Regions from separate parts of the Synergistes jonesii genome, predicted to be linked through region 2. Evidence: riboswitches for the same ligand, from Rfam matches in the RefSeq annotation. Region 2 holds a riboswitch; each other region holds the start of a gene.
What was found. Region 2 has a riboswitch for cobalamin ahead of EH55_RS12365 (sirohydrochlorin cobaltochelatase). Riboswitches for the same ligand answer to the same signal wherever they lie in the genome.
Positions count from the first base shown of each region.

Region 1: linked by a shared signal. The riboswitch ahead of EH55_RS10250 (methylmalonyl-CoA mutase family protein) and the one ahead of EH55_RS12365 (sirohydrochlorin cobaltochelatase) in region 2 are both predicted to bind cobalamin.
Region 3: linked by a shared signal. The riboswitch ahead of EH55_RS10265 (TonB-dependent receptor plug domain-containing protein) and the one ahead of EH55_RS12365 (sirohydrochlorin cobaltochelatase) in region 2 are both predicted to bind cobalamin.

Region 1 is NZ_JMKI01000038.1:36,552-39,759, reverse strand. Features, by position in the region: gene EH55_RS10250 (methylmalonyl-CoA mutase family protein) at 1-1,557, opposite strand, end outside; cobalamin riboswitch at 1,677-1,874, opposite strand; gene EH55_RS10240 (gamma-glutamyltransferase family protein) at 1,913-3,208, opposite strand, start outside.
Region 2 is NZ_JMKI01000054.1:4,048-7,255, forward strand. Features, by position in the region: gene EH55_RS12360 (ornithine cyclodeaminase family protein) at 110-1,159, shown strand; cobalamin riboswitch at 1,368-1,581, shown strand; gene EH55_RS12365 (sirohydrochlorin cobaltochelatase) at 1,739-2,629, shown strand; gene EH55_RS12370 (FecCD family ABC transporter permease) at 2,632-3,208, shown strand, end outside.
Region 3 is NZ_JMKI01000038.1:42,837-46,044, reverse strand. Features, by position in the region: gene EH55_RS10265 (TonB-dependent receptor plug domain-containing protein) at 1-1,661, opposite strand, end outside; cobalamin riboswitch at 1,761-1,945, opposite strand; gene meaB (methylmalonyl Co-A mutase-associated GTPase MeaB) at 2,280-3,208, opposite strand, start outside.

The DNA of each region.
Region 1 (3,208 bases), on a different contig from region 2:
GCATTCCGCCGCGTGTTTCCCGTCGGCCATCTCGCGGAACTCCGCTACGGCCTTAGACCTTTCTTCGTAGAGGGCCTCCCCTCTCGGCGAAGAAATTTCCAGGGGTTTCTCCAGCGTGTTCGGATACATATTCGTACCGACCGCGCGGTCCTTGCGGGTCGCGAGATTTTTCATGCGCTCCTTCAGAGTTTTTTCTATATCCTCCTGCACGCCGCCCGCTTTGAGCGCGCTGTACATGCCGCCGTAGCTCTCGACCTTCTGTATCACGGAGAGTATAGCGTTCGCGCACTGAGAGGTGAGGCGCTCGATGTACCACGAACCGCCGGAGGGGTCTATCGGCTGAAGCATGTCGAACTCCGTCTGGAGCATTATCTGAATGTTTCTCGCTACGCGTTGCGAAATCTCGCCTCCTGGGCGCACGGCGTCGTCGAAGCAGGTCACCTGCATCGCGTCGACTCCGCCGACCGCGCCGGAAAACGCCTGCGTCGTCGAGCGCAGGATGTTGACGTAGGGGTCGTAGACTGTCGGCGTAAAGCGCGAAGTGCGGGCGAAGATGTCGATCTTTCCGTACTTTTCCACGTCGACGCCGAACGCTTCGATTACCTGCGCCCATACCGTCCTCGCAGCGCGCAGGCGCGCTACCTCCATGAAGAAGTTCGTGCCGAGCGAGAAGCTGAATTTTATCTGCGGAATGCTCTTTTCGGGCTCTATGCCGCGGAGCTGCATCGCTCTGATGTAAGCTATAGCCGCGCTCATCGCGTAGCCCGTCTCCTGCGTCGCCGAAGCGCCGCCGTTGTGGTAAGCGTCGCCGCGAACGAGCAGCGTCTTCAGCTGAGGAGCGTTCTTCTCCGTCCATTTGGCCGCAAGGGCCATTTCGTCGTAGAGCTCGTCGATCGGCAGCGGCAGAGCGCCGTTCTCGGCAAGCTCCCCGAGCGGGTCTGCGCCGATGCAGCCGGCCGCCCTTTTAAACCTTTCTCTCTCTCCGTGCGCGCGCGAGCGCGCCGCAGTAAGCGCGAGCAGCGGGACCGCCGAGGCTCCGGCGTATATTTGCAGCGGAGTCTTCGTGAAGTCGAGTCCGTCGAGCATTTCGTCGGCGTCTTTCAGCGTCGAGAGCGAAAGCCCGCGGTAATCTCCTTTGAAGAGATCCTTATCTGGGTCGAGCCCGAGCCTCGTACATTTGTCGAGCTCAAAACTCAGCACGGTAGCGCCCTTCTTGAGCTCGTGCTTCACCGCTTCGTTGGCTTCGCGCGGCAGAACGTTCGCCGAGCCCTGAGCTATCTCCCAGGGAGACGCCATATAGCCCTCGCTCTTTGTGCCGCGCAGAAACGGCGCCTCGCCCGGCAGGCCGTCGACTCCCGGCAGCTTTTCGAGATCGTCGCGCGTGTAGATCGGCTCCAGCGTGATGCCTTCGTAGGTGCGGGTGTACATGCGTTTTTCGAAAGGCGCGCCCTTAAGGGCCGTTACCGCTTCGCCCTGCCATTCCTCCTTGCTGGGCGGCGCGAACTCTTCGAAAGAGACCGGCGGGAATCCGCTCGTCTTCACCTCTGTTTCGTTCATCCGAATGCTTCCCTTCCCTAAAAGTTGCGCGGGCATAAAAAAAGACCGCCCGCGGGCGGTCTTAACAGTTGCTGCGATCAAGTTGCTGCAAACGCACTGAGCAACCCCCGCCCGCGCAGGAATTGCCGCAACTTTGTGCAGAATGGTATCCTGGCTTGCCGTTCATCCTCCATCGCGCCTTCCCGAAAATTCCAGTGGCATAATGCGATCTCGTCGCGGCTTACAGTGGCGGGGCCGTTCAGGATTTTCACCCGATTCCCGTTTTCTGCAGCAATATTTTTATTTATGTTAATCATACGCTAAGTTGCGCCATTTCGTCAACAATTTATTTCGGCGCAAAACATTTTGCGAAATTTCAAAAAACTGCGACGTATCCGTCGGCCCTCGGCTCGGTCGCTCCGGCGAGCGCGCCGCCCTCGCTGCGGATTATCGCCTGACCGCGGCCGTACGACGTACCGTCGGCGTCGACCCTGACCTCGTGCCCCATATCGGCAAGCTCCTTGAGTATATGGTTGGGCACGCCCTGTTCGAGCGCGACTTTTTTCCCCGAGAGCCACTGGAAGCGCGGAGCGTCGAGGGCTTCCTGGGGGTTCAGCGCGAAGTCCGTCATGTTAGCGATCAGCTGCACGTGTCCCTGCGGCTGCATGAACGCCCCCATCACACCGAAGGGGCCGACGGCGCGGCCACCCTTTGTTATGAAGCCTGGGATTATCGTGTGATAGGGCTTTTTGCGCGGCGCGATGCAGTTCGGGTGCTCGGCGTCTAAAGAAAAATTATTCCCGCGACCGTGCAGCGCGATGCCGGTACCGGGGACGCAGAGCCCCGAGCCGAAGCCGATGTAGTTGCTTTGAATCATGGAGACCATATTGCCCTCTCCATCCGCCGTCGCGAGGTAGACCGTGCCGCCGGACGCGCCGCCTTTGGATGTGAAGAGCCCGGCTCTCTTCTCGTCGACGCGCGCCGCCTGACGCGCAGCGAATTCCTCTGAGAGCATCTCCGATACTTTTTTGCGCATGAAGCTGCTGTCCGCGACCTCGGCGAGAGATTCCGCGAAGGCGAGCTTGAGCGCCTCTATCTGCAGATGATAGCTCCGCGTGCAGTCGCGCTCTCCGAGCCGCAGCCTTTTCAAAACGTTCAGCGCCATAAGCGCCGTGATCCCCTGCCCGTTTGGCGGCATCTCCCAGACGTCGCAGCCGTTGTAATTCACCGATATCGGTTCGACCCATTCCGGCGCGTAGGCGGCGAGGTCGTCGGCGCGGAGGGCGCCGCCGCTCTCCCGTGAAAATTTGTCTATCCTCTCGGCGAGCTCTCCGCGGTAAAACGCTTCGGCGTCCGTCGCGGCTATTTTTTCGAGCGTCCGCGCCTGATCGCGGCAGCGCCATATCTCTCCGGCCTTCGGAGCCTCGCCGTCGTTAGTGAAGGCCTCGAATAGATGAGAAAATTTTTCCCCGCGCAGCTCTTTCTTCATAAGGGCGATGCGCCTCTTCCACAGCAGCGCCGCGGTCGGAGAGACGGGAAAACCGTTTTCCGCGCATTCTATCGCGGGCTCTATCGTCTCCGTCAGCGGCAGCCTGCCAAACTTCGCCGAGAGCGCCGCCCAGGCGGCCGGCGCGCCCGGCACCGTCACGGTATCCCATCCGTAGAGCGGCAT
Region 2 (3,208 bases):
TTCGCTTGAATGTTAATATAATAATTGAAGTATAGGGTTTTTAAAATAAATATTTCAATTATAGTTTTTTGGGCTTAGAACAGAAGCGGAACGGACAGGGGGCTTGGGCATGTACACCGCGAATGAAGCACAGCTGAAGGCGTTTAAGAAGGAGCACGCTTATCTGAAGACAAAGCTCGACCTTGGGAAGGAGATACTTTGGTTAACAAGATCTGAATGCATCAAGGCGGGGCCGAGCGTCGAGGAAACGCTCGCTATAGTGAAGGACGCGATGACAGCGCACGGGAAGAAAGAGTACGAGATGCCGGCAAAGATAGGAATACATCCCTTCGAGGACGTATTTTTCCATGCGATGCCGGCCTACGTCCCCGGCAAAACGGCCTGCGGTATGAAATGGATAGAGTGCTTCCCACGCAACCCGCGAGAATATGAGCTGCCGCAGACTACGGGGCTGCAGATAATGAACGACGTGATGACGGGCGTGCCGGTCGCCGTTATGGACTGTACGTGGCTGACCGCGATGAGGACCCCGGCCGTCACGGCGCTCGCGGCCGCCGCGCTGCATCCGGATGCAAAGACCTTCGGCATGTTCGGCTGCGGCGTGCAGGGTGTCGGGCACGTCCGCTTCGTCGCGAAGACGCTGAAGAAGCTTGAGCGCATATATATCTACGACAAATATCCGGAGTGCATGGACCGGCTGATGGCGCAGGTGCGCGGCGAGGTCGGCGTGCCGATAGTCAAGGCGAAGAGCGTTGAGGAGGCCGTCAAGAGCTGTGAGGTGCTGAGCTCTGCGACGTTCATCGTGCGCAAGCCGATGGCTATCGCGAAAAAGGAATGGGTACGGAAGGGGCAGACGATTCTGCCGTGCGACCTCAACACTTTCTGGGAACCGTCGATCGCGCTTGAGGCGGACAAGTATATCGTCGACAGCTCCGACGAGCACGAGCTCTTCAATGAAATGGGCTACTTCCCCGACGGGCTGCCGAAAATTTTCTGCGAGACGGGCGAGATGCTTGCCGGACTGAAGGAGGGGCGCGCGAAGCGCGGCGAATTGATAGTCTGCAGCAACATAGGAATTTCCACGAACGACATAGCAATGGGTCAAGCGATTCTTTCGCGCGCCCTCGAAATGGGAATCGGCACGAAGATGAAGCTGTAGCGCGGGTGTCTTTTAAGGGCCGGATTTTTTTGAGCGGCGCGTCCGGCATGGGTGGGTCGGCCCAGTTGTCGTGTACGCCTATTTGTTATCAGGCGGCCGCGCGCCGCCTGATATCTGTTTGCCTGAATAAAACTCCAGGCTAAGCCGGGAGTTCCTTTTGCGCGGCGCTGGCCGAAAAATACTTGAGAAAACCGCTGAAAGCCGCTGAATTATATGTTATGTCGGCGGCATTCTGCTATAATTACGGAAACAATAAAATATTGTCTCTCAGGGGAAGGGAAACCGGTGCGTATTTTCTATGCCGGTGCGGCCCCGCCACTGTAGCTCGGACGAAAGCGAAAGGATGCCACTGGATTTTTCCGGGAAGGCTCGCGATTAGGATGAAGGGAAGCCAGGAAACCTGCCTGTGAGAGCTCAAGGGGGGATCCGTTTGCGCGGGCGAACGTCTTCACAGCAGGCTCGGAGTTTATGGGCCTGCTGCCGGCAGACACGGTAAGGACACGGGGGATCGCTTCCGGGTCTTTTTTTATGGGCTCCGGAACTTTTTCCGGATAGGTTTTGAAAGGACGGTAAAGAATCGTGAAATCATTTGTAATAGCGCTCGTAACGTTTACACTCGTAATGTCAGGCGTCGCCTACGCCGGCGCGCCGAAGGACAAGCCGGACAAAAAGGGCGTCCTGATCGTCGCCTTCGGCACCTCGATGCCGGATGCGAGAAAGGCGATCGACAACCTCGTCAATTCCGCTAAGGCGGCCTTCCCGGGGACGGAGGTGCGCCTCGCCTATACGTCGAACATCATCCGTAATAAGATAGCCAAGGAGCAGAAGGTCAATATCCCGACGCCGACGTCGGCCCTCGCTCAGATGAACGACGAAGGTTTCACCCACGTATACGTGATGCCGACGCATATCATACCCGGGGAAGAGTACGACGACATTTCGGGCGTGGTTAACGGCTTCGCGGCGATAAAGGGAAAGTACGAATTCAGGGAGCTGAAGCTCGCGCGCCCCTATCTCTCGTCAGCCGACGACTGCGACGCGATGGCCGATATCCTTGTAAAGCGCTTCGCGAAGGATCTCGCGAACGCCGGGACGGAGATCGTCCTTATGGGGCACGGCACGCCGCATCACGCGGCAAACGCCATGTACAGCCAGCTTCAGCTCTCGCTCGATAAGAAGGCCCCCGGGCGCTTCACGCTCGGCACAGTAGAAGCGGCGCCGATGATCGAAGACGTCGTCGCGCGCCTCAAACACAACACAGCCGTAAAGTCGCTCGTTATTTCGCCTCTCATGATCGTTGCGGGCGATCACGCTAACAACGACCTCGCCGGCAGGGATGACCCCGAGTCATGGTACAACCAGCTGAAGGGTGCCGGCTACAAGGATATCAAGGCACACTTGGTCGGGCTCGGGGAGGATGAAGGGATAGCGAAGCTCTTCGTAGCAAAGATAAAGGATATGATGAAATAAAAATGACCGACGCCGAAGAGCTTTCGAGGCACAGGGGAAAACTCAGCGGCAAGCGCCTGCGGTTGGCGGCGCTGCTCTGCCTGCTGCTCTTTATCTCCGCGCTTTGGAGGCTCGGCGCGGGCGAATGGGACATACCGGCCGCCCGCGTCGCGGCGCTGTTGAATCCCTTTTTGGACGAAAGCATGGGCGCGTCGCCGGAGGCTCTTGTCGTAAGGAGCATCCGGCTGCCCCGCTTTTTTGCCGCCGTCGGCTGCGGCGGGCTTCTCGCCGCGTCCGGAGCGGTGCTCCAGGGGTTGCTTACTAACGCGCTCGCAGAGCCCTATACGCTCGGGATTGCGGCGGGTGCGGCGTTCGGAGGCGCGCTCGGCTTTTTTCTCGACTCGTATGCGGTGGTGCCGATGGCTTTTTTAGGCGCGATGTCCTCGCTGTGGCTCGTCAGCCTCATAGCCGCGCGCAGCGGAGGAGGCGCGTCCAGCATCGTTCTCGCCGGCGTCGTCATGAACGCGATACTCTCCGCCGGCGTGACGTTCCTCAAGGCGATCGCGGACGACCGCCTCGGAGCGATAGTCCTCTGGCTGA
Region 3 (3,208 bases), on a different contig from region 2:
GGCAGAGGCTGTTCCTCGCGGTAGTCCTCGGTGGCGTTCTTGGCGTCGGTCCACGTCGCCGAGAGCTTCACGTCCCATTTGTCCCACGCGGCGCGCCCCTCGAACTCTATGCCGTTAACGCGGGCCTTGCCTATGTTTATGTACTGCCCGTAGCGCGGGCTCGTCATGACGAATTCGATGAGGTCGTTCGAACGGCGTCCGAAGTAGGTCAGCGAAGCGGAGGCGTCGGCGCCCGCGAGCTTTCCCTTCCAAGATACGCCGAGGTCCCACTGGCTGCCGTCCTCCCAGCCGAGATTTTCGTTCGGTCTGACGAAGGCGCCGTCGCCGTAGAGCTCGTAGAGGTTGGGGGCCCTGTTGTAGCTGCCGCCCGAGGCCCTGATCGTCCAGCCGCGCGGCAGCTCCTTGGAGAGGGCCGCGCCGAAGGAAAATTCGCCGTCGCCGCCCCACATGTTCCAGCGTACGATGGGCGTGAAGGTCAGAGTGCCGTCTTTGCTGAGGCTTATAGTGTCCTGCAGCTGCACGTCGGCCGCCTCTCTGCGGAAATCGGAAGTCCCGCCGAAGGTCGTGACGATGTCTCCCTCCGCCCTCAGCTTTTCTTTTGAATAATCTGCTAAGAATTCGACGAGGTGGTTTTCTCCGAGCCGCCACGCGCCGTCTATCGCAAATCCATACCTGTCCGTCGCGTACTCGTTGTGCTGCTCGCCCCAGCCTCCAAGGACGTTCTCCTCGTCGTCGTACTTTTTATTCTGATGCAGATATTCGGCCTTTATCCCCCAGTCGACGGCGCCGCTTTTGAAACGGCGCGAGATCGAGAAGTCGGTCTGTTTCGTGTCGAGCTGCGCGCCCTGTGGGCTGTCGTCCCTGTCCGCGCCGGGCGCGGCGTACGGAAGGTCGCGGTCGCTGCGCTTCCAGCCGAAGCGCGCCGACCAGTCGTCGTTTTTCCATTTGAGCAGGACGTCGGAATTTTTATAGCCGTTGTTCTGGCGCTTCGCCCTGTAATCATCCTCCGGCGTGTAGGGGGTATTGTTGTCGTTCGTGTATTCGAAGTCGCCGTCCGAGCGCTCGTAATTCGCCCCGATAAAGAAAGAGCCGCCGCCGAGCGGCATAGCGTAGGAGAGGCTCGTATTGAATTTGCCGTAGGAGCCCGCGCCCAGTGAGAGGGCTCCGCCGGCCTTGTCGGGCGTCTTCGTTATGATGTTTATCACGCCGCCCATCGACGCTCCGGCGAAGCGCGCCGGGACATAGCCGCGATAGATTTCTATCCTCTCGACGTTCGCCGTGGGAATCGCCGAGAGGTCTACTGCAGATTCCCCGCCTAAATTCATCAGGACCCCGTCGACGAAGACGGAGACCTCGGCGGCGGTGCTGCCGCGCACCGACGCGACAGTGTAGGCGCCGCGCCCCTTGCTCTCGACGACGTGAAGGCCGGGAACTTCTTTCAACAGCTCCGGCAGGTTTTTGTGCTCGCCCTCCATCTCTTCGGGCCTGACCACGGAGACAGTGCCGGGGGATAAGAGAGATGCGTCTTCTTCCGCCGCCGCCGTCACCTCTTCCTCCGGCAGCTGAATCTCTTCAGCCGCGCCCTCGCCGGCGTAAGGCGGAGCCGTGCAGATAAGCGATAAGGCGATGAAAAATGAAATGACGCGCGCTTTGTGTCGCAAGAGAACGACCTCCGTGAATAAATATACGCGGGAGGATTTCGCATCGTCTCCCGCGTATCGTTCTCACGGTCAGCCGCTGCCCCGCACCTCCTGCGCGCTAAAGCCAAGTTCTCCGCAGCAGGTTTTCCGACTTACGTTCATCCTAATCGCGCGCCTTCTCGCTGTATGCAATGGCATTATGCGCTTTCGTCCCGATCACGGCGGCAGGGGCCGTTCCGGCTTTTGACCGGATTCCCATACTCCGCAGAAAATATTCAACTTTTACAGTATAAAAAATATCATTGCCCCCGTTATTTGTCAAATGGCGCGACGCCGCTGATGCAAGCCGGGGGAAGGAGCGGGACGTTTATGAAATGGAAGCGCTCCGCCGGCTGACGAAGCCGGCGGAGCGCTTAAGGAGAGACGGCTCTATCCAAGAAGGCGGGATACTGCGCTATCCCGCCAAGATAGCTTGTTCTACCGCGGCCTTCCGCGCAGGAATTGTGCTTCGGCCGCCGTTGTGCCGCAAAAATAAAAAATAATAAAACCTTATAAGCTTTTCCTCGGCCGCGGCGCGCCGGTTGTGCGGACCGACGCGCGCCGCCTTGGATTTGACAGTGTGTGTGGTTTTTCAGTCCGTTATGTTTCGCGTGCGTTTGTGAAGAGCAGCCTTTCCATTGACGCCGTCAGCGCTTTGGCCGCAGACGTCGGAGTAATTGCCCCCTCGATCACTCTCCTTTCTATCTCTTCCCTGCATTTTGTGAGCTCCGCGCAGCGGGCTATCCTGTTTTGAAGATATTCGCCGGCCATCGCGCGGACCCATTCGATTGTTTGTTCTTTGCGCCGCTTTATGAAGATTCCCGACTTCGTGACGTTCTCACGGAAATCTTCTATTACGCTCCACATCTCCGGTATACCTTCGCCGGTGATCGACGAACAGGTGTATGCCTTCGTCTTCCAGCCTTCGGTAGGCTGGCGCAGATAGTGGAGTATCTGCTCGTAATCGGCGCGCGCCATCAGGGCCTTCATTTTGTTGTCGCCGTCGGCTTTGTTGACGAGTATGCTGTCAGCCAGCTCGATTATTCCCTTTTTTATGCCCTGAAGCTCGTCGCCGGCGCCTGTGATGACGATGACGAGAAAGTAATCGACCATCTGGCGCACCATCGTTTCGCTTTGCCCGACCCCCACCGTTTCCACAAGTATCGTGTCGTAGCCGGCAGCTTCGCAGAGCAGCATCGTTTCGCGGCTTTTTCTCGTGACGCCGCCCAGCGAACCGCCGGAGGGAGAGGGTCTGATAAAAGCGTTTTTCTGCCGCGCAAGGTTCTCCATGCGCGTCTTGTCTCCGAGTATGCTGCCCCTTGTAAGCGAGCTCGAAGGGTCTACCGCGAGCACAGCGACTTTGTGCCCGTTTTTCGTCAGATACGTCCCGAACGCTTCAATGAAAGTGCTTTTCCCTGCGCCCGGTACGCCCGTCACCCCTACGCGCATCGCCCCGCCGCTGTAGGGCAGTATCCTCTGGATGATTTCCTGTCCCAATTCAAAGTGCTTCGGCGCGTTGCTCTCGATTA